3 regions of the Streptomyces sp. NBC_01314 genome follow, and region 3 is predicted to be linked to each of the others. Evidence: riboswitches for the same ligand, from Rfam matches in the RefSeq annotation. Region 3 holds a riboswitch; each other region holds the start of a gene.

The links. A riboswitch is a leader RNA that binds a small molecule or an ion and turns the genes downstream of it on or off. The one in region 3 is predicted to bind cobalamin.
Region 1: it holds a riboswitch for cobalamin, as region 3 does, so the genes downstream of both, OG622_RS45085 (energy-coupling factor ABC transporter permease) here and OG622_RS38270 (cobalamin biosynthesis protein) in region 3, are expected to answer to the same signal.
Region 2: it holds a riboswitch for cobalamin, as region 3 does, so the genes downstream of both, OG622_RS35250 (prenyltransferase/squalene oxidase repeat-containing protein) here and OG622_RS38270 (cobalamin biosynthesis protein) in region 3, are expected to answer to the same signal.

What each region holds. Positions count from the first base shown of each region.
Region 1 covers NZ_CP108394.1:10,259,474-10,269,593, reverse strand. The annotation lists gene urtC (urea ABC transporter permease subunit UrtC) at 1-539, opposite strand, end outside; gene urtB (urea ABC transporter permease subunit UrtB) at 536-1,420, opposite strand; gene urtA (urea ABC transporter substrate-binding protein) at 1,602-2,855, opposite strand; gene OG622_RS45105 (MarR family winged helix-turn-helix transcriptional regulator) at 3,089-3,580, shown strand; gene OG622_RS45100 (substrate-binding domain-containing protein) at 3,537-4,655, opposite strand; gene OG622_RS45095 (HoxN/HupN/NixA family nickel/cobalt transporter) at 4,802-5,926, opposite strand; gene OG622_RS45090 (DUF1775 domain-containing protein) at 6,100-6,843, opposite strand; cobalamin riboswitch at 7,050-7,256, shown strand; gene OG622_RS45085 (energy-coupling factor ABC transporter permease) at 7,286-7,999, shown strand; gene OG622_RS45080 (energy-coupling factor ABC transporter substrate-binding protein) at 7,996-8,478, shown strand; gene cbiQ (cobalt ECF transporter T component CbiQ) at 8,485-9,234, shown strand; gene OG622_RS45070 (energy-coupling factor ABC transporter ATP-binding protein) at 9,231-10,094, shown strand.
Region 2 covers NZ_CP108394.1:8,002,765-8,012,884, reverse strand. The annotation lists gene OG622_RS35285 (glycosyltransferase family 4 protein) at 1-311, opposite strand, end outside; gene OG622_RS35280 (TetR family transcriptional regulator) at 529-1,167, shown strand; gene OG622_RS35275 (tetratricopeptide repeat protein) at 1,440-2,306, opposite strand; gene OG622_RS35270 (ferredoxin) at 2,362-2,595, opposite strand; gene OG622_RS35265 (aldehyde dehydrogenase) at 2,602-4,095, opposite strand; gene OG622_RS35260 (MBL fold metallo-hydrolase) at 4,377-5,405, shown strand; gene OG622_RS35255 (phosphotransferase family protein) at 5,459-6,715, opposite strand; cobalamin riboswitch at 6,764-6,898, shown strand; gene OG622_RS35250 (prenyltransferase/squalene oxidase repeat-containing protein) at 7,014-8,375, shown strand; gene OG622_RS35245 (SCO2322 family protein) at 8,474-9,184, shown strand; gene OG622_RS35240 (energy-coupling factor transporter transmembrane component T) at 9,307-10,120, shown strand, end outside.
Region 3 covers NZ_CP108394.1:8,703,227-8,713,346, reverse strand. The annotation lists gene OG622_RS38295 (anion permease) at 1-1,118, shown strand, start outside; gene OG622_RS38290 (hypothetical protein) at 1,148-1,369, shown strand; gene OG622_RS38285 (helix-turn-helix domain-containing protein) at 1,613-2,470, shown strand; gene OG622_RS38280 (hypothetical protein) at 2,931-3,176, opposite strand; gene OG622_RS38275 (DUF397 domain-containing protein) at 3,273-3,479, opposite strand; cobalamin riboswitch at 3,715-3,857, shown strand; gene OG622_RS38270 (cobalamin biosynthesis protein) at 3,966-4,937, shown strand; gene OG622_RS38265 (cobyric acid synthase) at 4,934-6,460, shown strand; gene OG622_RS38260 (putative cobaltochelatase) at 6,537-8,618, shown strand; gene cobO (cob(I)yrinic acid a,c-diamide adenosyltransferase) at 8,619-9,218, shown strand; gene OG622_RS38250 (cobyrinate a,c-diamide synthase) at 9,223-10,120, shown strand, end outside.

The DNA of each region.
Region 1 (10,120 bases), 1.6 Mb from region 3:
CCGACGAGCCAGATGGCGAGGGCGGCGGCCAGTGCCTGGCTGAGGATCGCGAAGTACGCGCCCTTCACCCGGCGACGGAAGACGAAGAAGCCGAGCAGCGCGGCGACCGCCATGGGCAGCAGGACGGTCATGGCGAGGGCGAAGGCAGGGTTGGCGAAGGGCTGCCACCACCAGGGCAGGGTGTCGCCGGTGCCGTACAGCTGCATGAAGTCGGGCAGAGTCTGGCCGGTCTCGGCCGCGTCGGCGAGCTTGAGGTGCATGGCCATGGCGTAGCCGCCGAGGCCGAAGAAGACGCCCTGGCCGAGGACGAGCAGGCCGCCACGCCCCCAAGCAAGGCTCACGCCGACCGCCACGATCGCATAACACAAGTACTTGGCGAGGAGGTTGAGCCGGAAGTCGGAGAGGGCGAGCGGGGCGACCCCGATGAGCAGGACGGCGCCGACGAGGAAGGCGCCGGGGACGCGGAAGCGGTCCAGGAGGGAGCGCGACGGCTCCGCCGCGGGTGCCATCCTCTCGAGGGAGGGCGTGGGCGTCGTCATGCCAGGCTCCGGGTGCGCAGGGTGTACAGGCCCTGGGGTCGCCACTGCAGGAAGGCGACGATCGCCACGAGCACGATGACCTTGGCGACGCTGACCGTCGTCGAGTACTCCAGTACGGACTGCAGGACACCGAGTGCGAAGGCGGTGATGACGGCGCCCTTGAGCTGGGCGACGCCGCCGACGACCACGACCAGGAAGGCGTCGACGATGTAGTTGGTGCCCATGGTCGGGCCGATCGGGCCGACCAGGGTGAGCGCGACACCGGCCACGCCCGCGAGGCCCGAGCCGATGAAGAACGTCGTACGGTCCACGCGCTGGGTCGCGATGCCGGACACCTCCGCGAGGTCCCGGTTCTGCACGACGGCCCGGATGCGGCGGCCCAGCGGGGTCGTGCGCATGATCAGGGTGAGTCCGAGGACGCAGAGCAGAGCGAGCCCGAGGATGAACAGCCGGTTGTTGGCGAAGGTGATGCCGCCGACGGAGATGTTGCCGGTGAGCAGGTCCGGGGCGCGGGTCTGGACGTTCGGGGCGCCGAAGACGTCACGGGCCAGCTGCTGGAGCATCAGGGAGACACCCCAGGTGACCAGCAGGGTGTCCAGGGGTCTCGTGTAGAGACGCCGGATGAGCAGCCATTCGAGCAGCGCGCCCATGGCTCCGGCGACCAGGAAGGCCAGCGGCAGGGCGAGAAGCAGGGAGACGCCGGCGCCGCTGATGGACTTCTGCAGCACGTACGTGGTGTAGGCGCCGGCCATGATGAACTCGCCGTGCGCCATGTTGATCACGCCCATCTGACCGAAGGTCAGGGTCAGGCCGAGCGCGATGAGCAGGAGGACGGCGCCGATGCTGATGCCGGTGAAGGATTGATTGAGGATGACCGTCATGGGGCGGCTCCGGGTCCGGGGCGGGGTTGTTCGGCGGGTGCGGGTCCGGTGGGGGCTGGTCGCGCGGTTCCCCGCGCTCCTGATAAGTCAGGGGCTGCGCCCGTGCTTTTTTCAGGGGCGCGGGGGCCCTTTCTTTCAGGGGCGCGGGAAACCGCGCGAGTAACCCCACTCACCGTCGGATTCAGGACAACCCGGCCGCCCAGTCGTAACCCTTCAAATACGGGTCCGGCTTGATCGGCTTGCCGGAGTTCCAGATCTCCTCGATCAGACCGTCCGAGCCGACCCTTCCGATCCGGGCCGTCTTGTAGACGTGTTGCGTCGCGCCGTCGACCGTGACCTTGCCCTCGGGGGCGTCGAGTTCGATGCCGCCGGAGGCCTTCTTGACCTTCGCCACGTCGAAGGAACCGGCCTTCTCGACCATCTCCTTCCATAGGTAGACGGAGATGTAGGCGGCCTCCATGGGGTCGCTGGTCGGCTTGTCCTTGCCGTAGGCCGCCTGGTAGGCCGCGACGAACTTGGTGTTGGCGGCGCCCGGGGTGGTCTCGTAGTAGTTCCAGGCGGTCAACTGGCCTTCCAGGTACTGGGTGCCGATGCTCTTGACCTCCTCCTCGGCGATCGACACCGAGAGGACCGGCAGGCTCTTCGCGGTCAGCCCGGCGGACTTGTACTCCTTGAAGAAGGCCACGTTGCTGTCGCCGTTGAGGGTGTTGAACACGGCGTCCGCGCCGGCGTCCTTGACCTTGTTGACGATGGTGCTGAACTCGGTGGAGCCGAGCGGCGCGTAGTCCTCGCCGACCACCTTCATGCCCTGGGCCTCCGCGTACGCCTTGATTATCTTGTTGGCGGTGCGCGGGAAGACGTAGTCGCTGCCCACCAGGTACAGCCGCGTCAGGCCCTGCTTCTTGAGGTAGTCGAGGGCGGGGACGATCTGCTGGTTGGTGGTGGCGCCGATGTAGAAGATGTACGGGGACTGCTCCAGGCCCTCGTACTGCACGGGGTAGAAGAGGAGCGACTTGTAGCGTTCGAAGACCGGCTTGACGGCCTTGCGGCTGGCGGAGGTCCAGCAGCCGAAGGTGGCGACCACCCTGTCGTCGGTGATCAGGGCTTCCGCCTTCTCGGCGAAGGTCGGCCAGTCGGAGGCACCGTCCTGGCTGATGGGCTTCAGCTTCTTGCCCAGGACGCCTCCGGCGGCGTTGATCTCCTTCACCGCGAGCAGCAGCGCGTTGTGCACGGTGACCTCGCTGATGGCCATGGTGCCCGAGAGCGAGTTCAGCAGGCCCACCTTGACGGTGTCGCCGGAGGTGTCCGCCTCCGCTCCGGCGGCCGACGACGTGCCGCTGCCCGTCTTGGCGCCGCACGCGCTGAGGGCGGCGGTCGTGCCGAGCGCCGACGCGCTCACGAGGAGACCCCGTCTGCTGATACCGATCCCGGACATCAATACCTCCTAGGTCGCTGAAGTGCGACCACAGCCTGCGAGGCAACTGTTTCCCATGCGTTTCGGCGCAATTGAAGAACAGTTTCTGGAGGAAGTATTTTTTTGAGGCTGCGAAATACTTGTTACTTCTCACAGAAAGGATGCGCTTCTGATCCCTCTGTCAGGAGCGGGGGGCGAGGTTAAGCTTTGGCATCACCGTCGCGGGGGCGGCTGAAGGCGAGTTGAGGAGTGCGATGGCGAGGCGGCCCGAGGAACTGCTCCACCTTCTGACCCGGGCCGAGCGCCTCTCCGTACGCCGAGTCCAGTCCGTGCTCGACGAGTTCGACAGTTCCGTCGAGGCCTGGCGGGTACTCGATCTGCTCTCCGACGGGCAGGGTCACAACATGACGGCTCTCGCCGAACACGCCTTCCTGCCGGCGCCGAGCCTGACCAAGCTGATCGACCAACTCGTCGACCAGAACCTGGTCTTCCGCCGCGTCGATCCCGTGGACCGGCGCCGCGTCCTCGCCCACCTCACCCCGCGCGGCCTGGAGCGATGGCAACTGCTCGCCCGCGAAGTGCGCGCCGACTGGGCCGAGTCGGAGCCGCTGACCGACGAGGACACGAAGCTGCTGGGAAGCCTGCTGGGTCGGCTGGCCCGGACCCTGGAGGGCGACGGACCCCCCGACGGCCGGGGAGGGGTCAACGCAGGTCGTGCGGAGCGCGCAGCTGGGCGAGGACGTTGAAGTCGCAGCCTTCCGCCCTCGCGAGGTAGATGCGCTGGCGCACATGCCGCCCGTCCAGGCCCAGCAGGCCACGCGGACCCTCGTAGGAGACGGTGTCGGCGGCCGCCCCGATGGCGGCCACGTCCAGGGCGCGCGCCCGTTCGACGAGCGCGGCGAGCAGCAGGACGCCCTCGTAGCAGGACTCGCCGACGCCGCCCGGCGTGGGCGCCTCCAGACCGAAGCGGCCGGCGTACTGGCCGTGGAAGTCCAGGGTGTTCCGGTCGGCGAGCGAGGCGAAGAAACCGGCCGTGCTGTACAGGTCGAGGGTGGCCTCGGGGCCGCTGCCCATCAGCATGTTCTCGTCCATCAGCGTGCTCAGCCGCAGGCACCGCCGGTCGAGCCCGGAGGCGGCGAAGGCCCGGTTGAAGCGGACCGCGTCGCTGCCGACCAGGAGCATCAGGACCCCGTCGGCGTCGGCCCGCTCGATACGGCGCAGGACGTCCTCGAAGTCCTCGGTGCCGAGCGGCAGATACGCCTCGCCGCTGACCCGGCCCCGGCACGCGCGGGCGTAGCCCCGGGCCGCCCGTGCGGTCCGGCGGGGCCACACGTAGTTGTTGCCGACGACGAACCAGCGGCGCACACCGCGTGACTCGGCGAGCAGCCGCATCGCGGGCAGCAGTTGCCAGGAGGGCGTCTCGCTCGTCATGAAGACGCCCTCGGTGCGCTCCCCGCCCTCGTACAGGGCCGTGTACACGTACGGCACCCGGTGCGCGATGCGTGGGGCCACGGCCTGCCGGACGGAGGAGATGTGCCAGCCGGTGACGCCCTGCACCGCGCCCGAGGCGACCAGTGCCTCGACGTCCTCGGCGACCCGCCGCGGCTCGGCCCCGCCGTCGACCTCGATCAGCCGCAGCTCCCTGCCGAGCACTCCCCCGGCCTTGTTGACCTCCTCGGCGGCCAGCCGCGCGCACGCGCCGCAGGTGGGGCCGAAGATCCCTGCGGGGCCCTGCATCGGGTAGACGAGCGCCACGTTCAGGGTCGAGTCGTCGGCCGTGAGCCGCTCTGGGGTGTGGAGGCGCGGCGGTGGCCGGTTCATGGGTTCATGATGGCGTGATCGTCGTCGGCGCCCCAGGCGGTGCCACGGATCGAGACCGATTCGTAGGCCGGGGCGGAGGGTGGGTCACGGGGGCGCGGGGGCGCGGGGGCGCGGGGGCGCGGGGGCGCGGGGGCGCGGCTGGATGTTCAGCCCGTCGTCCACTTCTCCTCGATCCGCCCGAACCGCCACACCAGCAGCGCGACCGCCCAGGTGACGAAGAACAGGCCGACGACGACGTAGCCGATGATGTTGAGGTCGAGGCCGACGACCCAGTCCCAGAACGTGCCGCGCAGATGGGCCTTCTCGGCGACGAGGCCGAGCAGTTCGACGGTGCCGATGATGAGGGCGACGGCGACCGAGAGGCCCGTGATGGTGAGGTTGTAGTAGACCTTGCGGACCGGCTTGGAGAACGCCCAGCCGTAGGCGAAGTTCATGAACGAGCCGTCGATCGTGTCCAGGAGGGACATACCGGCCGCGAACAGGATCGGCAGGCACAGGATCGCGTACCAGGGCAGTCCTGAGGCCGCGCCCGAACCGGCCAGAACCAGGAGCGCGACCTCGGTCGCCGTGTCGAACCCGAGGCCGAAGAGCAGACCGAGCGGGAACATCTGCCAGGGACGGGTGATCGACTTCATCAGCCGCCCGAGGACGCGGTTCATGAACCCCCGGCTGTTCAGCCGCTCCTCCAGGGCGGCCTCGTCGAAGGAGCCCGAGCGCATCTCCCGGAACACCTTCCAGATGCCCACCATGATCACCATGTTGATGATGGCGATGACATAGAGGAACGTCCCGGAGACGGTGGTGCCGATCCAGCCGGTGAGGTCGTGCAACCCGGAGGCGCCGTTGCGCACAGGGCCGGCGAGCGCCTTGACGCCGAGGGTGAGCAGGAAGGTGAGGACGAAGACGATCGACGAGTGGCCGAGGGAGAACCAGAAGCCGACCGACAGCGGGCGCTGCCCCTCGCCCATCAGTTTGCGGGTGGTGTTGTCGATGGCGGCGATGTGGTCGGCGTCGAAGGCGTGCCGCATTCCCAGGGTGTAGGCGGTGACGCCCATACCGATGCCGAAGGTCCTGCTGCCGACGCTGTAGTGCTCGGGGGCGACGATCACGACCAGCGTGAACCAGCCGATGAGATGCAGCGCCAGGATGAACCCGGCCATACCGCCGAGACTCGCCCACTCCCCGCGCGTCATCGAGTCGCGGATCCGACGCCATGAGAAACCGCCCTTCTCGGTGGTGGCCGAGGGGGCGGTGTCGGTAACAGGAGCCATGGGGGCGTGCGCCTCACTCGTCGTGCCGTGTGCGTGCCGTCGGACCCCTTCAGCCTTGTGCGGCGGGATGGTAACTGCAAGAGGGTCGCAGTAAAGCCCCTGCCACATTTCGGTCAGGTCAGAGTCCTTCGATGGACGGCGCGGTCGCACGAGCTCCCGAGCGTGCGGACCTGTCAGGTGGTCCCCTCCCGACGGGACCGGAACCACCACAGACCGCCGCCGAGTGCGAGGAGGACGGCCGCGCCGATACCGAGCGGCACGGCGAGGGAGACACCGTCGTCGCCGTCGGCGCTGTCCGCAGCGGGCTCCGCCGACGCCGTGGAGGCCTTGGCACTCGGTTCGGGGGACGGGGAGGGGGAGGCCTTCGTGGGCTCCTCCGACGGGGTGGGGCTGACGACTTCGGCGCCGGGTGCGGCGGCCTTCAGGTCCAGACGGGGTGCCGGGTGACCGTGCCCGTGGCCGTCCCCCTCGGATTCCTCCTCCAGTTCGATCCAGCGGTCCACCTTGCCGTCGCTGTACGACTGCAGGGTCTTGAAGGCCAGAGACTTGGCGTCGGGCAGCTGCCGTACGGTGACGGCGTACTCGACGTCCTCCCCCACCGCGAGCTTCGTGCCCGAGACGGTGTAGCCCCGGCCTGTGGGGGCGAACTTCCAGCCGTCGGGGCCCTCCTCGTAGGTGATGTCGGAGGGGACCAGGCCCTTGGGGAGGATCACTTCCAGCTTGGTGATGCCGGCCGAGGCGGACTCCGACTCCGCGGAGAAGGTCAGTTCGACGTTCTGGTCGAGGGCTCGGGCGCCCTCCGCCTCGACCTCCGTGTGGGCCACGGCCGGCCCCGCGATGGCGACGGTGACCGCGAGCGCGGCTGCGGTGAGAACGCCGAGACGGCGCGAACTGCGTACCAAGGTCGGGCGGTGCACTGCGGACTCCCTGTGCCGACGGCGTGAAGGGTGCATTCAAGCGCAGGGCAGGACCTGTGGCCAAGGGCGACCACCTGTACGAACAGTTCCCGCCATCCGCCGCCATCCGTCGCCATCGGGGTTCGCTCGTGTGCGGCGTGGGGGCGGTGGGGCGTGCGCCGGGGTGTGAGCTGTTCCACGGCGCCCGCGCGCCCCTGGTCTCCGCTTGTCAGCGTCCTTATGTGGGCACTACTGTCACCACGCCTTGGTGAACGGGAAATCCGGTGTCATGCCGGTGCGGCCCTCGCCACTGTGATCGGGAAGTCCGGCTCCAGTCCTCACGGACAGCCACTGGGTCTTTGTGACCCGGGAAGGCGGAGCATGGGCGGTGTCACCCGTAAGCCAGGAGACCGGCCAAGGCGCGTCAACCATCCACGAGGTGCTGGAGAGGGTCTGCTGAGCCATGCACATAGCCGAGGGTTTCCTTCCTCCGGCGCACGCGATCGCCTGGAGCGTCGCGTCCGCGCCATTCGTCGTCCACGGAGTCCGGGCACTCACCCGTGAGGTCAAGGAGCATCCCGAGAGCACGCTGCTGCTCGGCGCTTCGGGTGCCTTCACCTTCGTCCTGTCCGCGCTGAAGCTGCCGTCGGTCACCGGGAGTTGCTCCCACCCCACCGGCACCGGCCTTGGCGCCATCCTGTTCCGGCCACCGATCATGGCGGTCCTTGGCACCATCACCCTGCTCTTCCAGGCCCTGCTGCTCGCGCACGGCGGTCTGACCACGCTCGGCGCCAACGTCTTCTCGATGGCGATCGCCGGCCCCTGGGCGGGGTACGGGATCTACCGGCTGCTGCGGCGGTTCGACGTGCCGCTGATGGTCACGGTGTTCTTCGGCGCGTTCGTCGCCGACCTCGTCACCTACTGCGTCACCAGCGTGCAGCTCGCGCTCTCCTTCCCCGACCCGAGCAGCGGCTTCCTGGGCGCGCTCGGCAAGTTCGGCTCCATCTTCGCCGTCACCCAGATCCCCCTCGCGGTCAGCGAAGGTCTCCTCACCGTGCTGGTGATGCGTCTGCTGGTGCAGTCGAGCAAGGGCGAACTGACCCGGCTCGGCGTGCTCCTGGCCGGCAGGCGCGACGGCACCGAGACCGAGGCCGAGACCCAGGCGGTGGCCCGATGAACCGGAACACGAAGATCAACGTCCTGCTGCTGCTCGTCGTGGCCGCGCTCGCCGTCCTGCCACTGGCCCTCGGCCTCGGCGACCACAAGGAGGAGCCCTTCACGGGCTCCGACGGCGAGGCGGAGACGGCGATCACCGAGATCGAGCCGGACTACGAGCCGTGGTTCTCGCCCCTGTACGAGCCGCCCTCCGGTGAGATCGAGTCGGCGCTGTTCTCCCTGCAGGCGGCGCTCGGCGCGGGCGTCCTCGCCTACTACTTCGGTATCCACCGGGGCCGCCGCCAGGGCGAGGCGCGGGCCCGGGCAGAGCTGGACGGGGCCGGGGACACCACCGCGGCCGGGACTGCCGAGGCGGTTCCGGCGGGCGCGACGGTCGCGGCCGGCACGGCAGTTGTGACGGCCACGGCAGCCGCGAAGGCCTCGCCCGGCGACGAAGGCCCGTCCGGTGCTGCCGGGGAGTCCCCCGCCGGGCGGGGCTGAGCCCTCGTGCTGCCGATCGACGCGGCGGCGCACAGCAGTCGCTGGCGCCGCCGCCATCCCGTGGACAAGGCCGTGCTCGGGCTCGGCCTCACCGTGCTCGCGATCTCCCTGCCGCCCTGGCCCGGCGCGGCCCTGGTCCTGCTGACCGCGCTCGTCGTCCTGCTGGGCCCGGCGGGCGTGCCCGGCCGTCGCCTGTGGCGTGCCTACCGGGTGCCGTTGGGCTTCTGCGTGACCGGCGCGCTGCCGCTGCTCGTCCAGGTCGCCGGGCCCGACGGGTTCCTCACCCTGGCCGACGGCGGCCCGGCCCGCGCCGGGGAGCTGCTGCTGCGCACCTCGGCCGCCTCCCTCGGCGTCCTCCTGTTCGCCTTCACCACACCCATGTCGGACCTGCTGCCGCGCCTGGTGAAGGCCGGGGTGCCCGCGCCGGTCGTGGACGTGGCGCTGGTCACGTACCGCATGAGCTTTCTGCTCCTGGACTCCGTGCGCCGGATCCGGGAGGCACAGGCCGCCCGGCTGGGGCACACCACGCGGGCCGCCACCTGGCGTTCGCTCGCCGGTCTCGGCGCCACCGCGTTCGTACGGGCCTTCGACCGCGCGGCCCGGCTGCAGACCGGGCTCGCCGGGCGGGGGTACGACGGCACCCTGCGTGTCCTGGTACCCGAGGCCCGGGTCTCGGCCCGCTTCACCCTGGCCAGCGTGGCGCTCCTCGCGGCCTTGGCCGTCCTCACCTTCGTCCTGGAAAGGCCGCTGCCATGAGCGAGCCCGAGCTGGTCGCCCTGCGGGGCGCGTCCTTCGCGTACGAGGACGGTCCGGCCGTGCTCAGCGATCTCGACTTCGAGGTGCACGAGGGGCGCGCGCTCGCCCTGCTGGGCCGCAACGGCAGCGGCAAGACCACACTGATGCGGCTGCTCAGCGGCGGGCTGCGGCCCCGCACGGGCGAACTCTCGGTCGAGGGGCGGCCGGTGACGCACGACCGGAAGGGTCTGACCCGGCTGCGTACGACGGTCCAGCTGGTCGTCCAGGACCCGGACGACCAGCTGTTCGCGGCGTCCGTCGCGCAGGACGTGTCGTTCGGGCCGCTGAACCTCGGGTTGTCCGACGCGCAGGTGCGGACCCGGGTGGACGAGGCGCTCGGCGCGCTCGGCATCAGTGCCCTCGCCGACCGGCCCACCCATCTGCTCTCCTACGGGCAGCGCAAGCGGACCGCCATCGCCGGCGCGGTCGCGATGCGGCCCAGGGTGCTGATCCTCGACGAGCCGACCGCCGGGCTCGACCCCGACGGACAGGAGCGGCTCCTCGCCACCCTGGACGAGCTGCGCCGGTCCGGCACCACCGTCGTGATGGCCACCCACGACGTCGATCTCGCCCTGCGCTGGGCCGACGACGCGGCGCTGCTCACCCCGTCCGGCGCGCGCACGGGCCCGGTGGCCACGATGCTCGCCCGCACGGACCTCCTCCAGCAGGCGGGGCTGCGGTTGCCCTGGGGGATCGCGGTCACGCAACTGCTCCGCGAGCAAAGGCTGTTGACCGGTGAGGAGTCCGGCCCGCGCACCCCGGAGGAGCTGGCCTCCATGGCGGGGGCGCGCGTCGCTCCCCCGATACCGGCCGACGGCTGAGGAGCCCCCTCGGAGTCTTCGGCGGG
Region 2 (10,120 bases), 700 kb from region 3:
TCGTCCCGCTTCGGGGTGCGGAAGGGGTCGGGCTGCCGGTAGAGGTCGAGGCTGGGCAGCTCGGTGAGGGAGATCCCGCCCGGACCGTCGGCGGGCACGGTGTCCTCGTCGAGCACGGGGTACGGCTGGGAACCGATCACCTCGACCCGGTGGCCGAGGCGTGCCAGCTCTCGCGAGATGTGCCGTACGTAGACGCCCTGCCCCCCGCAGAACGGGTTCCCCTTATAGGTGAGGAGCGCGATGTTGAGCGGTCGCTCGCCGTCCGCAGCGAGGTCATGCCGAGACCCCGCCTGACTGGCCTCAGCGGTCACTCCTGGCCCCCTTCTCACTGCGATTTCCCGTGAGATTACGACGAGACGGTAATCTAGAACAAGTTTCAGAGTTGATCGTTCAAGAGGCTCTGAATCTACCGGCTGGTAGAACCGCTGTGAGGGGTGGATCGGGTGATTCACGCCACGGCCCGCGCCCTGGCATGCTATTTGATCTCATACCCTCACCGACCGTCACGACTGTCACGGAACGAGACCCATGCCTGCGGAAGTCAAGGTGGAAGCCGTCGCGGGGCGACCGGACTCACCGCCCCTCACGGAGCGACAGGAGGCCCGTCGGCGCCGCATCCTGCACGCGAGCGCCCAGCTGGCCAGCCGGGGCGGTTTCGACGCCGTGCAGATGCGTGAGGTCGCCGAGTCCTCGCAGGTCGCCCTCGGCACGCTCTACCGCTACTTCCCCTCCAAGATTCATCTGCTGGTCGCCACCATGCAGGACCAGCTGGAGCACATGCACGGCACGCTCCGCAAGAAGCCCCCGAGCGGCACGACGGCGGCCGAGCGCGTCGCCGAGACCCTGATGCGCGCCTTCCGCGCCCTCCAGCGCGAGCCCCACCTCGCCGACGCCATGGTCCGCGCGCTCACCTTCGCCGACCGCAGCGTCAGCCCCGAGGTCGACCAGGTCTCGCACCAGACGACCGCGATCATCCTGGACGCCATGGGCCTGGAGAACCCGAGCGCGGAGCAGCTGTCGGCGGTCCGTGTCATCGAACACACCTGGCACTCGGCCCTCATCACCTGGCTCTCCGGCCGCGCCTCGATCGCCCAGGTGAAGATCGACATCGAGACGGTGTGCCGCCTGATCGACCTGACGGCCCCGGAGCAGCGGACGCGGGCATAAAAAAGACCTACGAGACGGGTTCCCTGCGCCGGTACTGCTTGTCCGGCTCAGGTGCCGAGGGTCACCGTCAGGCCCTGTCCTGCGACCTTCCGGCCTCTCAGCCCGACCGTCGACGTCGGCATCGGCGGATCTGCTACCTCGCGCCACTGTCGGCTACTGCGGTCGGCTCCCTCACTCGTCTCGTAGGCTGATTTCTACGATAGAACACCCACGCGGGAATACAACCCCCTCAAGGGGATTTTTTCGAGCAATTCCGACAATGACGGAACGCGCTAACCCGCGGCTTCCAGACCGCTCCAGCTCCGCCCGATCGCCTTCTCGCCCGCCCACCGGTCGAGCAGCCCGCGAGCCTCGTCCTCCGGGGCCGCCAGGGACACGCGCTGGGCGCCCGCGAGCGCCGGCCGGGGCTCCTTGTGGAGGGTGCCCTCGCTGCAGCAGGCGCAGTGCGTCGTCAGGCTGCCGGCGGGTTCCGCCGCGAAGTCGTGGTCGGCGAAGAGGGTGGTGAGGGCTTCCAGGTCGGCGGGGTCGCCGACCGCGACCGTCACCTGGAACGTGGGCAGGTCGGACGGTTCGAAGAGGAGCAGTTCGTCGAAGACGGGGTAGGTCGCGCCGTCGACGACGCGTTCGCCGTTGGGCTGGCCGTCGTGGAGGACGATCTCGCCGTAGCGGCGGCCGCCGGTCACGGGCACGTTCATCACGCGCCCGCGCGTCGGGCACAGCCGGTCGATCCACACCACCTCACGTGCGCCATCGGTGTCGAGGCGCACGCAGGCCTGGCCGAAGCGGCCGTCGATCTCGCCCTCGCCGTCGGGCAGCTGGATGCCGAAGCCGGTCCAGGCGTCGCGGGCGGTGGCCCAGTCGCGGCGGATCGTGGCGGCGATGCCGAGGTTCCAGTACGCGGGGTCGCCCTCGCCGCGCGGTGCGCGGGCGGCGGCCTGGATGCCGAGCTCGTACGCCTTGTCCCAGTTGCGCAGGAACTTGTGGCCGAGCGCGGCGTCGTACCACCACTCCGCGCTCGGCTTCTCGTCCGGGAAATGGGCGAGCACCTGTTCGTAGAGGTCGGCGGCGCGCTGCCACTCCTCGGCGTCCCAGGCCACGTACGCCTGCTTGATCAGCTCCATGGCCTCGGACTTCCGCACGCTTCCCGCCCCGACTTCCCGATCGTTCCTGTACCGACCGCAGAGCGTAGGCCTCCTAGTCCTCCGGCGGGAACACCGGCTCCCCGCTGCCCAGGAGGGCGATCGTGATCGCCTCCACCGGGCAGCCCTCCGCCGCCTTCAGGATGCGTTCGTTGGCATCGGTGTCGGGGGCGGCGGGGTGGGACTGCATGGCGGAGTCGAGGCGGAAGGCTTCCGGGGCGAGGTGGGTGCACTGGGCGGAGCCGATACAGAGGGAACGGTCGACCTCCACGTGCCAGCGGTCACCCATGCCCTGTCAGTCCTCTCCGTCGACGGTAACGGTGACGACGGTGGGCGGCTCGTACCCGGCCGGCAGATGGATCATCTTGTGCTCCAGGTACTCGCCGTAGCCCTCGGGGCCGAACTCCCGTCCCAGGCCGGAGTTCTTGTAGCCGCCGAAGGGGCCGAGCATGTCGAGGCTGAAGGTGTTGACGGAGTAGGTGCCGGTGCGGACCTGGCGGGCGATGTCGATGCCGTGTTCGTCGTCTGCGGTCCAGACGCTGCCGCTGAGGCCGTAGTCGGAGTCGTTGGCGATGCGTACGGCCTCGGCCTCGTCGCCGTACGGGAGGAGGCAGATCACCGGGCCGAAGATCTCCTCGCGGGCGATGCGCATGGAGTTGTCGACGTCGCCGAAGAGGGTCGGCTCGACGTACCAGCCGCGTTCCAGGCCGGCCGGACGGCCGCCACCGGTGAGGATCTTGGCACCCTCCTCCTGGCCGATGCGTATGTAGTCGAGGCTGCGGCGCTGCTGGCGGGCGGCGACGAGGGGGCCGAGTTCGGTGGCGGGGTCGAGGGGGTCGCCGATCTTGAGCGCGGAGGCGTAGGCCGCGAAGGCCTCGGCGAACTCGTCATAGCGGCTGCGCGGGACCAGGATGCGGGTCTGGGCGACGCAGGCCTGCCCGTTGATCATCCAGGCGAAGGGGGAGATGCCGTTGACGGCCGTCTGCGCGTCCGCGTCCGGCAGGATCACGGCCGCCGACTTGCCGCCCAGCTCCAGGGTGACGCGGGTGAGGTTGCGGGCGGCGACCTCCATGACCCGTTTGCCGGCGGCGACCGAGCCGGTGAAGGAGACCTTGTCGACGCCCGGGTGCCCGACCAGGTACTCGCTGACCTCGCGGTCGGCGGGAAGGATGGAGAGAACACCTTCGGGCAGGCCGGCCTCGGCGGCGATCTCCGCCAACAGGTAGGCGTCCAGGGGGGTTTCGGGCGACACCTTCAGGATCGCCGGGCAGCCCGAGAGGAGGGCGGGAGCGAGCTTCGCGGCGGCGGTGAACTGCGGGACGTTCCAGGGGACGATCGCCGCGACCACGCCGACCGGCTCGCGCCGGACGAGGATCTTGCCGAGCACGCCGTCCCGCCGCTCCTCGTACGTGAATCCGCGCGCCGTCGTGATCGCCGCGTCCCACACCAGCATCGAGGCGAGCGCCTGCACCATCACGCTGGAGGTGAACGGGGTGCCGTTCTCGGAACTGATGATCCGGGCGAACTCCTCGTGCCGTACGGCGAAGGCGTCCTTGATGCGGGCGACGACCTCGATCCGTTCGTCGAGGGTCATACGTGGCCAGGGGCCGTGGTCGAAGGCGTGGCGCGCGGCGGCCACGGCCCGGTCGACGTCCGCGCGCGACGCGTGCGGGACGCGACCGATGACCTCCTCCGTGTGCGGCGAGACCACCTCGATGACGTCCGTGCCCAGGGGGTCGGTCAACTCCCCGCCGATGAACAGCTGTCCGTGTTCCACGAGTTCGGTCATGGCCGACTGCCTCCCGGAGCCAGTTCTCTTCTCCAGCAAGTTCCAAGTTCGCGAGTCCGCAGGTGCGCAGACTTAGATTCAGATTCAGATTCCGACCCAGACTCAGATTCTGACGAGTCATCAGATCGTGAGGGATAGGGAACAGATACCAGTTCCAGTGAGAGGAGTCCACGGACTGCACACCGGATCATCCGGACTCCCGGTGGAACCCGTTCTAGTTATAGTGGCCGGAGCGCGCGGTGATCGGGTCATCAACGGGGCATCGACGACAGGGGGAGCGCATGACACACGTGCACGATCACGGCGGAGGCGTACGGTCCGTCGAGGTCCCCATCCCGGACAACCCGCTCGGCCACACCCTCGTGTACGTCGTCGACACCGACCGCGGGCCGGTCCTCGTCGACACCGGCTGGGACGACCCGGCGTCGTGGGACACGCTCGCCGCGGGTCTGACGGCCTGCGGTACGTCGGTCGCGGAGATCCACGGGGTCGTGATCACGCACCACCACCCCGACCACCACGGGCTGTCGGGGGCGGTGCGCGAGGCGTCCGGGGCGTGGATCGCGATGCACGCGGCGGACACTGCGATCGTACGGCGCACGCGCGGGACCGGCCCCGACCGCTGGTTCACGTACATGACGGACAAACTCACGGCCGCGGGCGCACCCGAGGAACACCTCGCCCCACTGCGCAGCCCGCGCCGCCCCCGCGCCCTGCCCGGTTTCTCCCCCGCGCTCCCCGACCGCGAGATCGTCCCCGGGGAACTCCTCGACCTCCCCGGCCGCCGCGTCCGCGCGATCTGGACGCCGGGCCACACGCCCGGCCACGTCTGCCTCCATCTGGAGGAGGAGCATCCCTCCCGGCTCCCCGGCCACGGCCGCCTGTTCTCCGGCGACCATCTCCTCCCCGAGATCAGCCCGCACATCGGCCTGTACGAGGACCCGGACGACGACACCGTCACCGATCCCCTCGGCGACTACCTCGACTCCCTGGAACGCGTCGGGCGCCTCGGCGCCGCCGAGGTCCTGCCCGCCCACCAGTACGCGTTCACCGACTCCGCCGCCCGCGTACGGGAGTTGCTGGCCCACCACGAGTCCCGGCTCACCGGCCTGCTCGCCCTCCTCGCCTCTCCCCTCACCCCCTGGCAACTCGCCGAACGCATGGAGTGGAACCGCCCCTGGCCCCAGATCCCCTTCGGCTCCCGCAACATCGCGGTCTCCGAGGCGGAGGCGCATCTGCGGCGACTGGTGAAGCTGGGGCGGGCGGAGGCGGTGACGGGGAGCGATCCGGTGACGTATGTGGCGGTGTGAGGGGCTTTCGTCGAGGCTGGAGGCCGCCGCCGCGCCCTCACCAGGCCGTGCTCTCAGGCCACCGTCGCCGGAAGCATGAGGGAGCGGATCAACTCCTCGGCGGCTCCCACGAGTTCCACTTCGCGCGCGGTCATCGTCGGGTTGGCCGCGCGGCGCCGTCCCGCCTCGACGAGTCCCTCCTCCGTCAGGGCGGAGGGGCCGTCGGGCTGCTGGGCGAGGAGGAGGGAGACGAGTGTGGCGTGGGCCATCTCGGCACGGAAGTCGGCGGTGTCGACGGCGACTTGGGCGAGGATCACTGCGGACGTACCCCAGTCGAGGCCGGGCGGCCCCTCCTCGGCAGTGCTCCAGTCGATGACCCGGGGGCCGTGGGTCGTGAGGATGACGTTCTCGGGGTGCAGGTCCAGGTGGAGGACGCGGGGTGTGGGCGCTGTGGACGACGCCCCGCGGGTGGGGGGCGGCGCGGCGGCGGTGGGGCTGAGGGAGTGGCCGGGCGTATGACTGCGGGGCGGGGAGATGTCTTGGCTGCCGGGCAGGGAGATGTCTTGGTCGCGGGGCGGGGAGATGTCCTGGCCGCGGGGCGTGCAGAGCGCTTGGTTGCGAGGCGGGAGGGCATGGAGGGAGTGCAGGAGGCGTGCCAGGGTGGCGCCGACCTGCGCCGGGTCGAGCAGACCGGTGGCGACGGCCTCCAGCATCGTCGGGCCGGACAGCCGCTCCAGCACCATTTCCGTACGGCTCGCCGAGCGCACGCGCGGGACGGGGTACCCGTGGGCCCGTACGTGCTCCATGATCTCGGCCTCGGCGGCCGCGTCACCCCAGCCGTCCCGGTAGCGCCGCAACACCCAGGCACCGACGGCGCCTTCCGGGCTCCCGGTTCGGCCGGTTGCGGCACGGCCGCCGAGGCCGCGACGGCCGCCGCGCCCGCCGACTTCGCCACGGTCGCCGGGGCCACCAGGGCCGCTGGCTGCGTCACGGTTTCCAGGTCCGCCGTCCCCGGACGGCCCCTCGGCCCAACCGAGCGCGTCGCCTCGGCCGCTCCCGCCGGCTCCGTCGGCCGCGAAATGGCCGTTGGGCCCATCGACCGTGTGGTGTCCGTCGGCTGCGGCGGGTCCGGTAAGCCCGTTGCGCCCGGGGCGCCCACCGCGTCCGGTATGTCCGTCAGCTCCGTCACCGTCGTCGAGTCCGTCGGGGGCGGTGGCTTCGCTGTGGGCGACGAGGGTGGCGGGCCCGGCCGTCGCGGACTCGCTTTCGTCGGTGTGGAGTTCGTACACGTCGGCCGTGCGGCCGGACCCCAGCAGTCTCCCCGTGCGCATGGCCCGAACCTATCCCGGCGCACCAACTGCCCTCAGGCTTTTGGCTACCGGCAGGTAGAGTGACCGGGTCGTCATCACACCCGTACGGGGGGAAGCCGGTGCAAATCCGGCGCTGACCCGCAACCGTGAGCCGACCCCGGCAAGGGGGAGGCAAGTCGGACTGCCCTGTACGGAATCGTGACCGGCTCGCGTCACCGGCGGCCCGCCGGTGTACGGCACCGTCGAGGAATACGGAGCCGAGCCGCCCGGCGCTTCGCCGTGCGCCCGGCTCCCCGTCAGGGAGAGGCAGCCGCCGATCATGAATGTCCGCCGCAGCGCCGCGGTAGTCGCCGTACTGGCCGTCACAGCCGGGCTCGGCACCGGACTCGGTGGCGGATTCGGTGGCGGATTCGGTGGCGGTTTCGCGCCGGTCGCTCTCGCCGACGACGCGTCTCCCGTGGCATCCGCCGCTCCCTCCGCCTCGCCGTCGCAGGCGATCCCCACCGGCCTGTACGGCTCCACCGACCCCACGTACGACGGTGTCTGGCGGCAGTCCCTCGCGCTGCTCGCGCTGGACACCGTGGAGGAGAAGCCCGGTGCCGGCGCCGTGCGGTGGCTCGTCGGGCAGCAGTGCGCGAGCGGGGCGTTCGCGGCGTACCGGGCCGACGCCACCGCGCGGTGCGATGCCAGGACGACGGTCGACACCAACAGCACGGCCGCCGCGGTCCAGGCGCTCGCCGCGGTCGGAGGACAGGACGCCGAGACGGGGCGGGCGGTGCGCTGGCTGAAGGACAACCAGAACAAGGACGGCGGCTGGGGCTACACCGCCGGCGGGCCCAGCGACGCGAACTCGACGTCCGTCGTGATCGGCGCGCTGACCGCCGTGGGCGACGCCCCCGACAAGCAGAAGAAGGCCGGCAACTCGCCCTATGACGCCCTCCGCGCCCTCGCCATCCCCTGCGGGGACGGGGAGAAGGACGGCAAGGGGAGTGGGAAGGACGGCGGGAACGACGGCGGCGCCTTCGCCTATCAGCCCGACAAGAAGGGCGGTCTCGCCGCGAACGCCGACGCCACGGCCGCCGCCGTACTCGGCAGCCTGGGCAAGGGGTTCGCCGCCGAGGCGGGGAACGGGCCGGGGAAACAAGGGGATTCCGTCGGGGAGTGCGTTTCGGGTGACTCGCCGGAGGATCTGGCCCACAACGGGGCCGACTACCTGGCCGGCGCCCTCGCCGCCGACGGTTTTCTGACGTCCGCCCTCGCGGGTGCGGAGGATCAGCCCGACCACGGCAACACCGCCGACGCGGTCGTCGCGCTCGCCGCCGCCGGGGACAAGGGCGCGACCGCGAAGCCGCTCGCCTGGCTGGAGAAGAACTACGGCGTCTGGGCGGCCAAGGCCGGCCCCGCCGCGTACGCCCAGCTCGTCTTCGCCGCGCACGCCGCCGGTGACGACCCGCGCGACTTCGGTGGCGCCGACCTCGTGGCCCAGCTGAAGGAGACCGGTCCGGCGCGCGACGTGGACGACTACTCCTCCATACCGAGCGACGAGACCGCCACCGGGGAGGAGGACGGCGCCGGTCTCGGGGCTGGCGCGTGGTGGGCGATCGGGTTCGGGCTCGCCGTTGTCGGGGGCGTCGTCGGGTTCGTACTGGTGAGGGCCGGCAGGAAGCGGCGGGAGGCGTGATCGGCCGCCGGAGGGCCGCCGCGATCAGGTCGACTGCCGCGCCGACGGGCTCGTCGTGGTCGGCCTCGCCTCTTCTGCCCCGGCCCCGGCTGCGTGGCGTGTTGCCGCTGCTGAGCGGCATCCTGCTCCTGCTGGGGAGCGTGGGCGTGGGGCAGGCTCATGCCTCGGCGTACCGCTACTGGTCGTTCTGGGATCGGGACGGTTCGGCCTGGACGTATGCCACGCAGGGACCGTCGACCGCGCGGCCGTCCGACGGGGATGTCCAGGGGTTCCGGTTCGCGGTCAGCAGGGACTCCGCGGACGCGGCCCAGCCGCGTGGGGCCGCCGACTTCGCCGCGATCTGTGGGGAAACAGCCGCGCGGGGTGGGGAGAAGCGGGTCGCGCTGGTCATCGACTTCGGTACGGCGGCGGACGCGCCGGCCGGTGAGACGCCGCCGACGGCGCGTACGGCGTGTGCGCGCGTTCCGGACGACGCGAGTACGGCCGAGGCGTTGGCGTCCGTCGCGAAGCCGCTTCGGTACGACACGAACGCGATGCTCTGCGCGATCGCCGACTATCCGGGGAAGGGGTGCGGTGAGGCGGTCGGCTCCGATGCCGATGCCGATGCCGATACCGGCGCCGATGTCGATACCGATGCCGGGGGCGATCCCACCGGCGACGCCCGCACGGACGAACCGAGTTCGCCGCCCGCTGGCGCTGTCACCTCCGACGAAGGGGGCGGGCCGTCCGTCGGGCTGCTCGCGGGCGTGGGAGTGGTCGCCGTGCTGGGGGCCGCTGCGGTGTGGCAGGCGCGGCGGCGTCGGAGGTAGGGCGGATGCGGTGGTGGCGGAAATTCAGCCGACCGGCACAACTACCCGCGGCCGAGACGACGGGGCGGGAAGCCGGCCCAGCGGCACGACTGCCGGTGGTCAGGGGGAGCAGGGAGCTCGGCGTGCACCCCCTCGCCTGGTGGGTCTGGGCCCTCGGGCTCGCGACTGCCGCGTCCCGTACCACCAACCCCCTTCTCCTCTGCCTCCTCGTCGCGGTCGCCGGATACGTCGTGGCCACGCATCGGACCGACGCGCCCTGGGCCCGGTCGTACACCGCGTTCGTGAAGCTCGGTCTCGCCGTACTGCTCATTCGGCTGGTCTTCGCGATCGTGCTGGGCTCGCCCATCCCCGGTACGCACACCCTGTTCACGCTCCCCGAAGTGCCACTGCCCGACTGGTCACAGGGGATCCGACTCGGTGGCCGGGTCACAGCGGAGGGGTTTCTGTTCGCGCTGTATGACGGGCTGCGGCTGGCCACCCTGCTGATCTGCATCGGCGCCGCGAACGCCCTCGCGAACCCGGCGCGGCTGCTCAAGTCGCTCCCCGGCGCCCTGTACGAGGCGGGCGTCGCCGTGGTGGTGGCGATGACGTTCGCACCGCATCTGGTGGCGGACGTCCAGCGGTTGCGGGCCGCGCGGCGGCTGCGAGGGCGGCCGGACCGGGGCGTACGGGGGCTGCTGCACGTCGGACTGCCCGTGCTGGAGGGCGCGTTGGAGCGATCGGTCGCGCTCGCCGCCGCGATGGACTCGCGCGGCTACGGCCGTACCGCACAGGTCCCCGCCCCGGTCCGCCGTACGACCGCCGCGCTCACCCTCGGCGGGCTGCTCGGCGTCTGCGCGGGAACGTACGGCGTACTGACCGCCGAGGGCGGCACCTACGGCCTCCCCGTGCTGCTCGCCGGGCTGGCCGCCGCGCTCACCGGACTGCGGCTGGGCG
Region 3 (10,120 bases):
CCGCCGTGCTCAACCTTGTCGGCGCGTTCCTTTCCATCGAGGTCGCCAACACCATCTCCAAGGGACTCGTCGACGAGTCCGGCATACAGCCAGAGGTCATATTCGCGGCGCTCGTCGGCGCCATCCTCTGGAACCTGCTGACCTGGCTCGTCGGACTCCCCTCCAGCTCCTCGCACGCCCTGATGGGCGGCCTGATCGGCGCCACCATCGCCTCGGTCGGTGTGGGCGCGGTGCACGGCGACGTTCTCGTCACCAAGGTGCTGATCCCCGCCGTCGCCGCCCCGCTGGTCGCCGGTCTCGCGGCGATGCTCGCCACCCGGCTGACGTACAGACTCGGTGAGCACACGAGCGAGAAGGCCTCCGGCAAGGGCTACCGCGCCGGCCAGATCGCCTCCGCCGGCCTGGTCTCGCTGGCCCACGGCACGAACGACGCCCAGAAGACGATGGGCATCATCACCCTCGCCCTGGTCGCCGGCGGCACCCTCGCACCCGACTCCGACCCGCCGGTGTGGGTCATCTTCTCCGCCGGTACGGCCATCGCACTCGGCACCTACCTGGGCGGATGGCGCATCATCCGCACGATGGGCAAGGGCCTGACCGACCTCCAGCCGCAGCAGGGCTTCGCCGCCCAGACCAGCGCGGCCACGGTCATCCTGGCCTCCTCGCACCTCGGCTTCTCGCTCTCCACCACGCACTCGGTCTCCGGTGCGGTGATGGGCGCGGGGCTCGGCCGCAAGGGCGGGGTGGTCCGCTGGTCCACCGCGACCCGGATGTTCATCGCCTGGGGTCTGACCCTGCCGGCCGCCGCGCTGGTCGCCGCGCTCGCCGAGTGGGTGACGTCCTTCGGCACCTGGGGCACGGCCGTCGTCGCGGTCTTCCTCGTCGCCTCCAGCGCCGCGATCTGGGTGGTCTCGCGCCGTGAGGTGATCGACCACACCAATGTGAACGACACCGAGGAGCCGCCCGGCGTGGTGACGACGGCGATGGCCGCCGTGACTCCACCGCCGGTCGGCACCGTGGCCGAGGATCTCACGGCGACCATCCCGGCCCCCGCGGCCACGGTCGCCGCCGAGACCACGGCCCCGGCGGGCTCGTCCACGCCGACGCCCGCCGTCTGAGCCCCACGACTCCCTGAGGAATCACCACCATGCACATCGACTGGGCAGCTCTCGGCTCCGTCTTCGGAGTCAGCCTCGTGGTCACCGTGGCCCTCGTCGGCCTCTTCACCCTGGGCATCGTCGGTCTCTCCAAGCGGGAGCAGGCGTCGACCCGGGGCGACTCGGTGGCGGCGGCGACCACTGGGGCGTACGTGTGCTTCGCGCTGTGCGCGGCGGCAGTGGCGTACGGAATTTCCCTGATCATGACCTGAGACCGGAAATCCCACGGCCCCCACGGGGCCGTAGTGACAACTGCAGAATCAACCCCCGAGAGCGTTCATGACGCTTTCGGGGGTTTTGTTTGCATTGAGGATGCCTTGGCGAAGTTTTCGAATCGACACATGTCATAATGACGGCCGCTAGCCGATGACAGCTAACTCACCTACTCTATTGGGGAGTTACTGTTCGAAGGTGGCGGTCTGACGAGTCGGGTACGACATGTGGCAGGGAGCACCATGGCCAGGGACATCGATCCGAGCCTGAATCGACGCAGGCTTCGCATCGAGCTGCGCAAGGCGCGTGAGAACGCCGGGCTGACCCAGCGGGACGCGGCGCAACACCTGGAGTGGTCACTCTCCAAGCTGATCAGGATCGAGGCCGGCACCGTGAGCCTCGGCGTCACCGACCTGCGCGCACTCCTACAGATGTACGAAGTCACGGATGCCGAACGCGTGACCGAGCTGGAGAACGCGGCCCGGGGTTCGAAGGGCCAGTCCTGGTGGGCGCAGTACAGCGAGCTGGTGTCTCCGCAGTACGCCCAGTACCTCGGCTACGAGGGCGCGGCGAACAGCATTCGCATGTACAACCCCATCATCCTTCCCGGCCTCGTGCAGACCGAGGACTACGCCACCGCGCTGCTGTCCGCCCAGGCACCGGAGTCCCAGGTGCGCCAGCAGGTTGAGTTGCGTATCACCCGGCAGGAGCGCTTCTTCGAAAGCGAGAACGGCCCCACGATGAACATCGTTCTGGACGAGGCGGCCGTGCGGCGCGAAATCGGCGGTCCGGCGGTGATGCGGCGGCAACTGGACCACCTCAGGACGATGGTGGAGCACTCCCGCACAAGCCTCCAGCTACTGCCGTTCTCCGCCGGAGCCCACTACGGCATCGCCGCGCCGTTCATCCTGCTGGAGTTCAAGGACGACGACGACCTGCTGTACATCGAAGGTCCCACGGGGGGCCTGTCGAGCCGTGACGACCTGGGCCTCACAGCGCGCTACCAGGAGTGCTTCGAGGACATCAGCTCCATCGCGTACCGCGGCGACCGGATGGTCGGGGCGCTCGACGCGATCAAGGAGAGTCTCAGCAACGACTGACCCCGGGCGGGACACCCGGGCAGAGAAACGGGGGGAGGCCTCATGGCGGTCTTCGGAATACGGGCGTGGTGGCGGGGGTTGGGCTCAGCCCCCGCCGTTCCACCGGACAGCACGGCGAGAGATCCCGACGAGACGGCGGGCCGACAGGAGTCCGCCGCACTCGACGACTGCACCCTCAAGCCCTACCCCATGCAGCAACCCGAGTGGACCGACGCCCTCATTCGGGTCGAAAGCGCCCGGGTCGCCGGACAGATTCGCCTGCCGTCGGTACGGCTGCTGTTGGGCACGACATGCGGCAGCGCTCTGCTGTTCAGCATCTCCGTGGCCACTCGGGTCGCCCCGGGCGCTCCGCTCGGAGCCTCAACACCGTTGGCCACGGCTGTGATCGGCGCCGTGGGAGCAGCCCTGGTCACAGCGCTCGGGGCATGGCTGGGCAGAGCACTGCGCCACCGCACCGGCGTCAGTGGCGCTCCGGCCTCCGGGGCTGTGCCGCCGCGAGAGCCCGGTTCAGGACCCGGAGCCGCTCAGCGACCGGAGTGAGACCCCACCAGAGGCCGGCACCGGCGGCGACGAGAACGGTCACCACCAGCCAGACCAGACCGCGCACTTCACCTCCTGGGACGAGGAACGCCACCAGTGCGCCCGCACCGACTGCCAGCACCCCCATGACCGAGCAGAAGAGTGCCAGTGGCGCTGCCGCCGTCACCCACGTTCCGCGCGCGCGCTGATATCCCGTGCGCGACGAGACCGTCTTCCTGGGCCGATCTTCCATGTGTGCACCTCCCGTCCCCCGGGTGACCCGTCACGAGTCGCCCGTCCCCGGGTCCACAAGTCCAGCCAGAAAACCACACCACGCCGTGTAGCGGAAGGTGAGCACAGAGTTCTGGCTCCAGTTCGAGTCGCGCAACAGTACGCGCCCCCGCTCGGGCAGCACCTCGACGCACTCACCCTGCGTGCTGGAGTAACTGCTCCTGCGCCACAACCGCTCCGGCGAATCCCTGCCGACCACACCGACCTCCACCTCACCAGTCAGCGCGCCGACACGGCGTCCTCACCGCGGCGACCCGAGCGCCGTGTCCCGATGCCGCTCGTCGGCGCTCAGCTTTCGTACTGCCGTTCCCTCAAGTGTTCCCAGCTTGGGCATCGGGGAAGAGCGTGGAAAGAGCCGATTCGGGCGTCTGGCGATATTTCGGCGATGTGGGGCTCAGCACACCGCTGCACCGCAGGTCAACAGCAAGTTGACGGGTCTTCCGGGGGCGTGGTGGACTGCCGGGGCCATGTACGACGGTAGGAGAGGAAGCCGGTGCGAGTCCGGCGCGGTCCCGCCACTGTCACCGGGGAAGAACCTCCCGGGAGCCAGGAACTCTCGCCGTCGGTCTCGTCGAACCAGGGCGTGGACACCCTGAGTGAGGACATTTCGCCATGTGCGCCATGTGCGGCTGCTCGTCGGGCCTCGGTGCCCGGTCCCTGCCCGACCCCGTGATCGGCTGAACGGGTGTGTGCCGACCGCGTCTTCGCGTACGGCGCCGCCGCCGGACTCCTCGGTGATCTGCTGCTCGGTGATCCTCGCCGGGGCCATCCGGTCGCCGCGTTCGGGCGGGCCGCCGGTGCCGTGGAACGGGTGCTGTGGCGGGACCACCGGGGGTGGGGCGCGCTGCACACGGCGGTGTGCGCGGGTGGCGCCGTGGCGTTGGGGGCGGCTGCCGCGTCCGCGGTGCGGCCGTCGCGTGCGGCCTCCGTCGCGTTGACCGCCGCTGCCACCTGGGCCGTCGTCGGGGGGACCTCGCTCGGGCGGGAGGCCCGGGCCGTGGGGCGGTACCTGGAGTCCGGGGATCTCGAGGGTGCTCGTGCGCGGTTGCCGCATCTGTGCGGGCGGGATCCTCAGTCGCTCGACCCGGCCGGGATCGCGCGGGCCGTCGTGGAGTCCGTCGCCGAGAACACGTCCGACGCGGTGGTGGGGGCGCTCGTGTGGGGGGCCGTCGGTGGGGTGCCCGGGCTGGTCGGGTTTCGGGCCGTCAACACGTTGGACGCCATGGTCGGGCACCGGTCGGAGCGTTATCGGCGGTACGGGTGGGCCTCCGCGCGGCTGGACGATGTGGCGGGGTGGCCGGGGGCCCGGCTGACCGCGGTGCTGGCCGCGGCCGCGGGCGGGGATGCCCGGGGTGCCGTTCGAGCCTGGCGTGCCGATGCGGGGAAGCATCCGAGTCCCAACGCGGGGCCGGTGGAGGCGTCGTTCGCGGGGGCGCTCGGAGTGCGGTTGGGGGGCACGTTGTCGTACGGGGGGCGGGTTGAGCATCGGCCGGTGCTGAATGGGGAGGGGCGGGCTGTCGCCGTGGCGGACATCGAGCGGGCTGTTCGGTTGTCCCGGCGGGTGAGTTGGCTGGCGTTGGGGGTCAGTGCGGGTGGGGCGGTGCTGCGAGGGCGGGTTTCGAGGCGCCCGGCGCGGCGGTTGAGGAGTCAGGGATGAGTGGCGGACTACTGGTCGCCGGGACCACCTCCGACGCCGGGAAGAGTGTCGTCACCGCCGGGATCTGTCGGTGGCTCGTGCGGCAGGGGGTCAAGGTCGCGCCCTTCAAGGCGCAGAACATGTCGCTCAACTCCTTCGTGACGAAGGAAGGCGCCGAGATCGGGCGGGCTCAGGCCATGCAGGCGCAGGCCTGTCGGGTGGAGCCCAGTGCCCTCATGAACCCCGTTCTGCTGAAGCCCGGGGGTGAGCGGAGCAGCCAGGTGGTGCTGCTGGGCAAGCCCGTGGGGGAGATGAGTGCGCGCGGGTACCACGGGGGGCGGCAACAGCGGCTGCTCGGGACCGTGTTGGAGTGTCTCGCCGAGTTGCGGGGCACGTATGACGCGGTGATCTGTGAGGGGGCCGGTTCCCCCGCCGAGATCAATCTCCGGAGGACCGACATCGTCAACATGGGGATCGCCCGGAACGCCGGGCTTCCCGTGCTCGTCGTCGGCGACATCGACCGCGGTGGGGTCTTCGCGTCGTTCTTCGGGACCGTCGCGCTGCTCTCGCCCGAGGACCAGGCGCTCGTCGCCGGGTTCCTCGTCAACAAGTTCCGGGGGGACGTCTCCCTGCTGGAGCCGGGGCTCGACATGCTGCACGGGCTCACCGGGCGGCGGACGTACGGCGTGCTGCCGTTCCGGCACGGGCTCGGGATCGACGAGGAGGACGGGCTGCGGATCTCGCTGCGGGGGACGGTCCGGGAGTCGAACGTCGCGCCGCCCGTCGGGGCGGACGTGCTGCGGATCGCCGTGTGCGCGGTGCCGCTGATGTCCAACTTCACCGACGTGGACGCGCTCGCCGCCGAACCCGGTGTCGTCGTGCGGTTCGTGGACCGGGCCGAGGAGCTGGCCGACGCCGACCTCGTCGTCGTTCCGGGGACCCGGGGGACGGTGCGGGCGTTGGACTGGCTGCGGGAACGCGGGCTCGCCGACGCCCTGGTGCGCAGGGCCGCGGAAGGGCGGCCGGTGCTCGGCATCTGCGGGGGGTTCCAGGTGCTCGGCGAGCACATCGAGGACGAGGTCGAGAGCCGGCGGGGGCATGTGGACGGGCTCGGGATACTGCCCGTGCGCGTGCGCTTCGCTCCCGGGAAGACGCTCACACGGCCCGTCGGGGAGGCCCTCGGGGAGCCGGTCGAGGGATACGAGATCCATCACGGGGTCGCCGAGGTCCTGGGCGGGGTTCCCTTCCTGGACGGATGCCGGGTCGGGCAGACCTGGGGCACGCACTGGCACGGGTCGTTGGAGTCGGACGGGTTCCGGCGGGCCTTTCTGCGTGAGGTGGCGGCCGCCTCGGGGCGCCGTTTCGTGCCGGCCGCCGACACGTCGTTCGCCGCGCTGCGCGAGGAGCAGCTGGACCGGCTCGGCGACCTGATCGAGGAACACGCGGACACGGACGCGCTGTGGCGGCTCATCGAGTCGGGCGCGCCGGCGGGACTGCCTTTCGTGCCGCCGGGAGCACCGGGAGTACCGGGAGCGTCCGGATGAGCACAGGCTCGCTGTTGAACGACCGGCCGCGGGTCAACCGCCCGTGGCCGGAGGGTGACTTGGAGGGCGACGCAAAGTGAGTGTTCCGTTTCCGTTCACGGCCGTCGTCGGCCAGGACGACCTGCGGCTGGCGCTGCTGCTGAACGCGGTGTCGCCGGCGGTCGGCGGTGTGCTGGTGCGCGGTGAGAAGGGGACCGCGAAGAGCACCGCCGTGCGGGCGCTCGCGGCGCTGCTGCCGGAGGTGGAGGTCGTCGTCGGCTGCCGGTTCTCGTGCGATCCCGCGAAGCCGGACCCCGCGTGTCCGGACGGGCCGCACGAGCCGGCGTTCGAGACGCGGCCGTCGCGCATGGTCGAGCTGCCCGTCGGCGCCTCCGAGGACCGGCTCGTCGGCGCGCTCGACATCGAGCGGGCGCTGTCCGAGGGCGTGAAGGCGTTCGAGCCGGGGCTGCTCGCGGACGCGCACCGGGGGATCCTCTACGTCGACGAGGTCAACCTGCTCCACGACCACCTCGTCGACCTGCTGCTCGACGCGGCCGCGATGGGCGCCTCGTACGTGGAGCGCGAGGGTGTCTCCGTACGGCATGCCGCGCGGTTTCTGCTCGTCGGGACCATGAACCCCGAAGAGGGTGAGCTGCGGCCGCAGTTGCTCGACCGGTTCGGGCTGACCGTCGAGGTCGTGGCCTCGCGGGAGCCGGACCAGCGGGTGGAGGTCGTACGGCGGCGGCTCGCCTATGACGACGACCCGGCGGCTTTCGTGACCCGTTGGGCGGACGAGGAGACCGACGTACGGCAACGGGTCGTCGCCGCACGGGAGTTGTTGCCGTCCGTGGTGCTGGGCGACGGGGTGCTGCGGCAGATCGCGGCGACCTGTGCGGCCTTCGAGGTGGACGGGATGCGGGCCGACATCGTGATGGCCCGGACGGCGACCGCGCTGGCCGCGTGGGCCGGGCGGACCGAGGTGCTCGCGGAGGATGTGCGGCAGGCGGCGCTGCTCGCGCTGCCGCACCGGCGGCGGCGGAATCCGTTCGACGCGCCCGGCCTCGACGAGGACAGGCTCGACGAGACGCTGGAGGAGTTCGCGGAGCCACCGGCGGACTCGGCAGACCCAAAGGACCCAGAGGACCCGAAGGACCCGAAGGACGAAGACCCCGATCCCGATCCTGACGGGCCCGGTGGCGGTGGGCAGCCGCCCTCCTCCGAGCCCGACGGGCCGCAGGGCGGCGACAGTGGGGCTCGGTCCGAGAGCGGGGAGGGCGTGCCGGCGCAGGCTCCGGCCGCCGGGGAGCAGTCCGCCGTACGGGCCGCCGAGCCCTTTCGTACGAAGGTGTTGAGCGTGCCGGGGCTCGGGGAGGGCGCTACCGGGCGGCGTTCGCGGGCGCGGACCGAGCACGGGCGCACGACCGGGGCGCGTCGGCCTCGCGGCACGCTGACCAAGCTGCATCTGGCGGCGACCGTGCGGGCCGCCGCGCCGCATCAGCGGACGCGTGGCCGGTCCGGGCCGGGGCTGGTCGTCCGCCGGGACGATCTGCGGCAGGCGACCCGGGAGGGGCGCGAGGGGAACCTCGTGCTGTTCGTGGTCGACGCCTCCGGGTCGATGGCCGCGCGGCAGCGCATGAGTGCCGTGAAGGGCGCTGTGCTGTCGCTGCTCCTCGACGCCTATCAGCGGCGGGACAAGGTGGGTCTGGTGACCTTCCGGGGGTCGGCCGCCGAGGTGGCGCTGCCGCCGACCTCGTCCGTGGACGCGGCGGCGACCCGGCTGGAGTCGCTGCCGACGGGTGGACGGACGCCGCTCGCCGCCGGGCTGCTCAAGGCGCACGACGTGCTGCGGGTGGAGCGGTTGCGGGACCCCGCGCGTCGGCCGCTGGTCGTGGTGGTGACCGACGGCCGGGCGACCGGCGGGCCGGAGCCCGTCGCGCTCGCCGGGCGGGCGGCGCGGCTGTTCGCGGCCGAGGGCACCGCCTCCGTGGTCGTCGACTGCGAGTCGGGCCATGTCCGGCTGGGGCTCGCCGGGCAGCTCGCTGGTGAACTGGGCGGTACGGCGGTGACGTTGGACGAGCTGCGCGCGGACTCCATCGCCGGGCTGGTTCGGGATGTGCAGGGAACGCACGGGACGCACGGAACGCAAGGACCGCAGGGAACTTCGAGGAGGGCCGCGTAGATGCCGCAAGGACAGCCGAGTGTCGTACCCGACGACGGACTGACGACTCGTCAGCGCCGGAATCGTCCGCTGGTGTTCGTGCACACGGGCGTGGGCAAGGGCAAGTCCACCGCCGCGTTCGGGCTCGCGCTGCGCGCCTGGAACCAGGGGTGGCCGATCGGGGTGTTCCAGTTCGTCAAGTCGGCGAAGTGGAAGGTCGGCGAGGAGAACGCGCTGCGGGTGCTCGGGGCGTCCGGTGAGGGCGGGTCCGTCGACTGGCACAAGATGGGCGAGGGCTGGTCGTGGGTGCAGCGCGACGGGCAGATGGACAACGAGGACAAGGCCCGGGAGGGCTGGGAGCAGGTCAAGCGGGACCTGGCGGCCGAGACGTACAAGCTGTATGTGCTGGACGAGTTCGCGTACCCCCTGCACTGGGGGTGGATCGACACCGACGAGGTCATCGAGGTGCTGCGGGACCGGCCGGGAACCCAGCATGTCGTGATCACCGGGCGGAACGCGCCGGAGAAGCTCGTCGACTTCGCGGACCTCGTGACCGACATGTCGAAGGTCAAGCACCCCATGGACGCGGGCCAGAAGGGCCAGCGGGGCATCGAGTGGTGACGTCGTGACCTCCTCCCTTTCCACTCCCCTGCCCTCCGTCCCCCGGCTGGTCATCGGCGCGCCCTCCTCGCGCAGCGGCAAGACCACCGTCGCCACGGGGCTGATGGCCGCGCTCACCGAGCGGGGGCTCGCCGTGTCCCCGCACAAGGTGGGGCCGGACTACATCGACCCCGGCTATCACGCGCTCGCGAGCGGGCGGGTGGGGCGGAACCTCGACGCGTATCTGTGCGGACCGGATCTGGTCGCGCCGCTCTTCGCGCACGGGGCGCGCGGGTGCGACATAGCCGTCGTCGAGGGTGTGATGGGGATGTACGACGGGGCTTCGGGCCAGGGGGAGTTGGCGTCCACCGCGCATGTGGCGAAGCTGCTGCGGGCGCCGGTGGTGCTGGTCGTGGACGCCTCGTCGCAGTCACGGTCGGTGGCGGCGCTGGTGCACGGCTTCGCCTCCTGGGACCCCGAGGTGTGGATGGGGGGCGTGATCCTCAACAAGGTCGCCTCCGACCGGCACGAGGAGTTGCTGCGGGACGCCCTGGAGTCGACCGGTGTGCCCGTGCTGGGGGTGCTGCGGCGAGCCCCTCAGGTGGACACGCCGTCCCGGCATCTGGGACTGGTACCGGTCGCCGAGCGACGACGCGCGGCGGTGGAGGCCGTGGCGGCGATGGCCGCGCAGGTACGGGCGGGGTGCGATCTGGAGGCGCTCGTCGCGCTCGCCCGCAGCGCGGGGGCGCTGTCGGGTACGGCGTGGGAGCCGCCCGTCGCCGACCCCACGGACAGGCGGGAGGTGGTCGCCGTGGCCGGTGGGCCCGCGTTCACCTTCTCCTATGCCGAGCACGCCGAGCTGCTGACCGCCGCCGGCGCCGAGGTCGTCGTCTTCGACCCCCTGCGCGACGAGCAACTGCCTG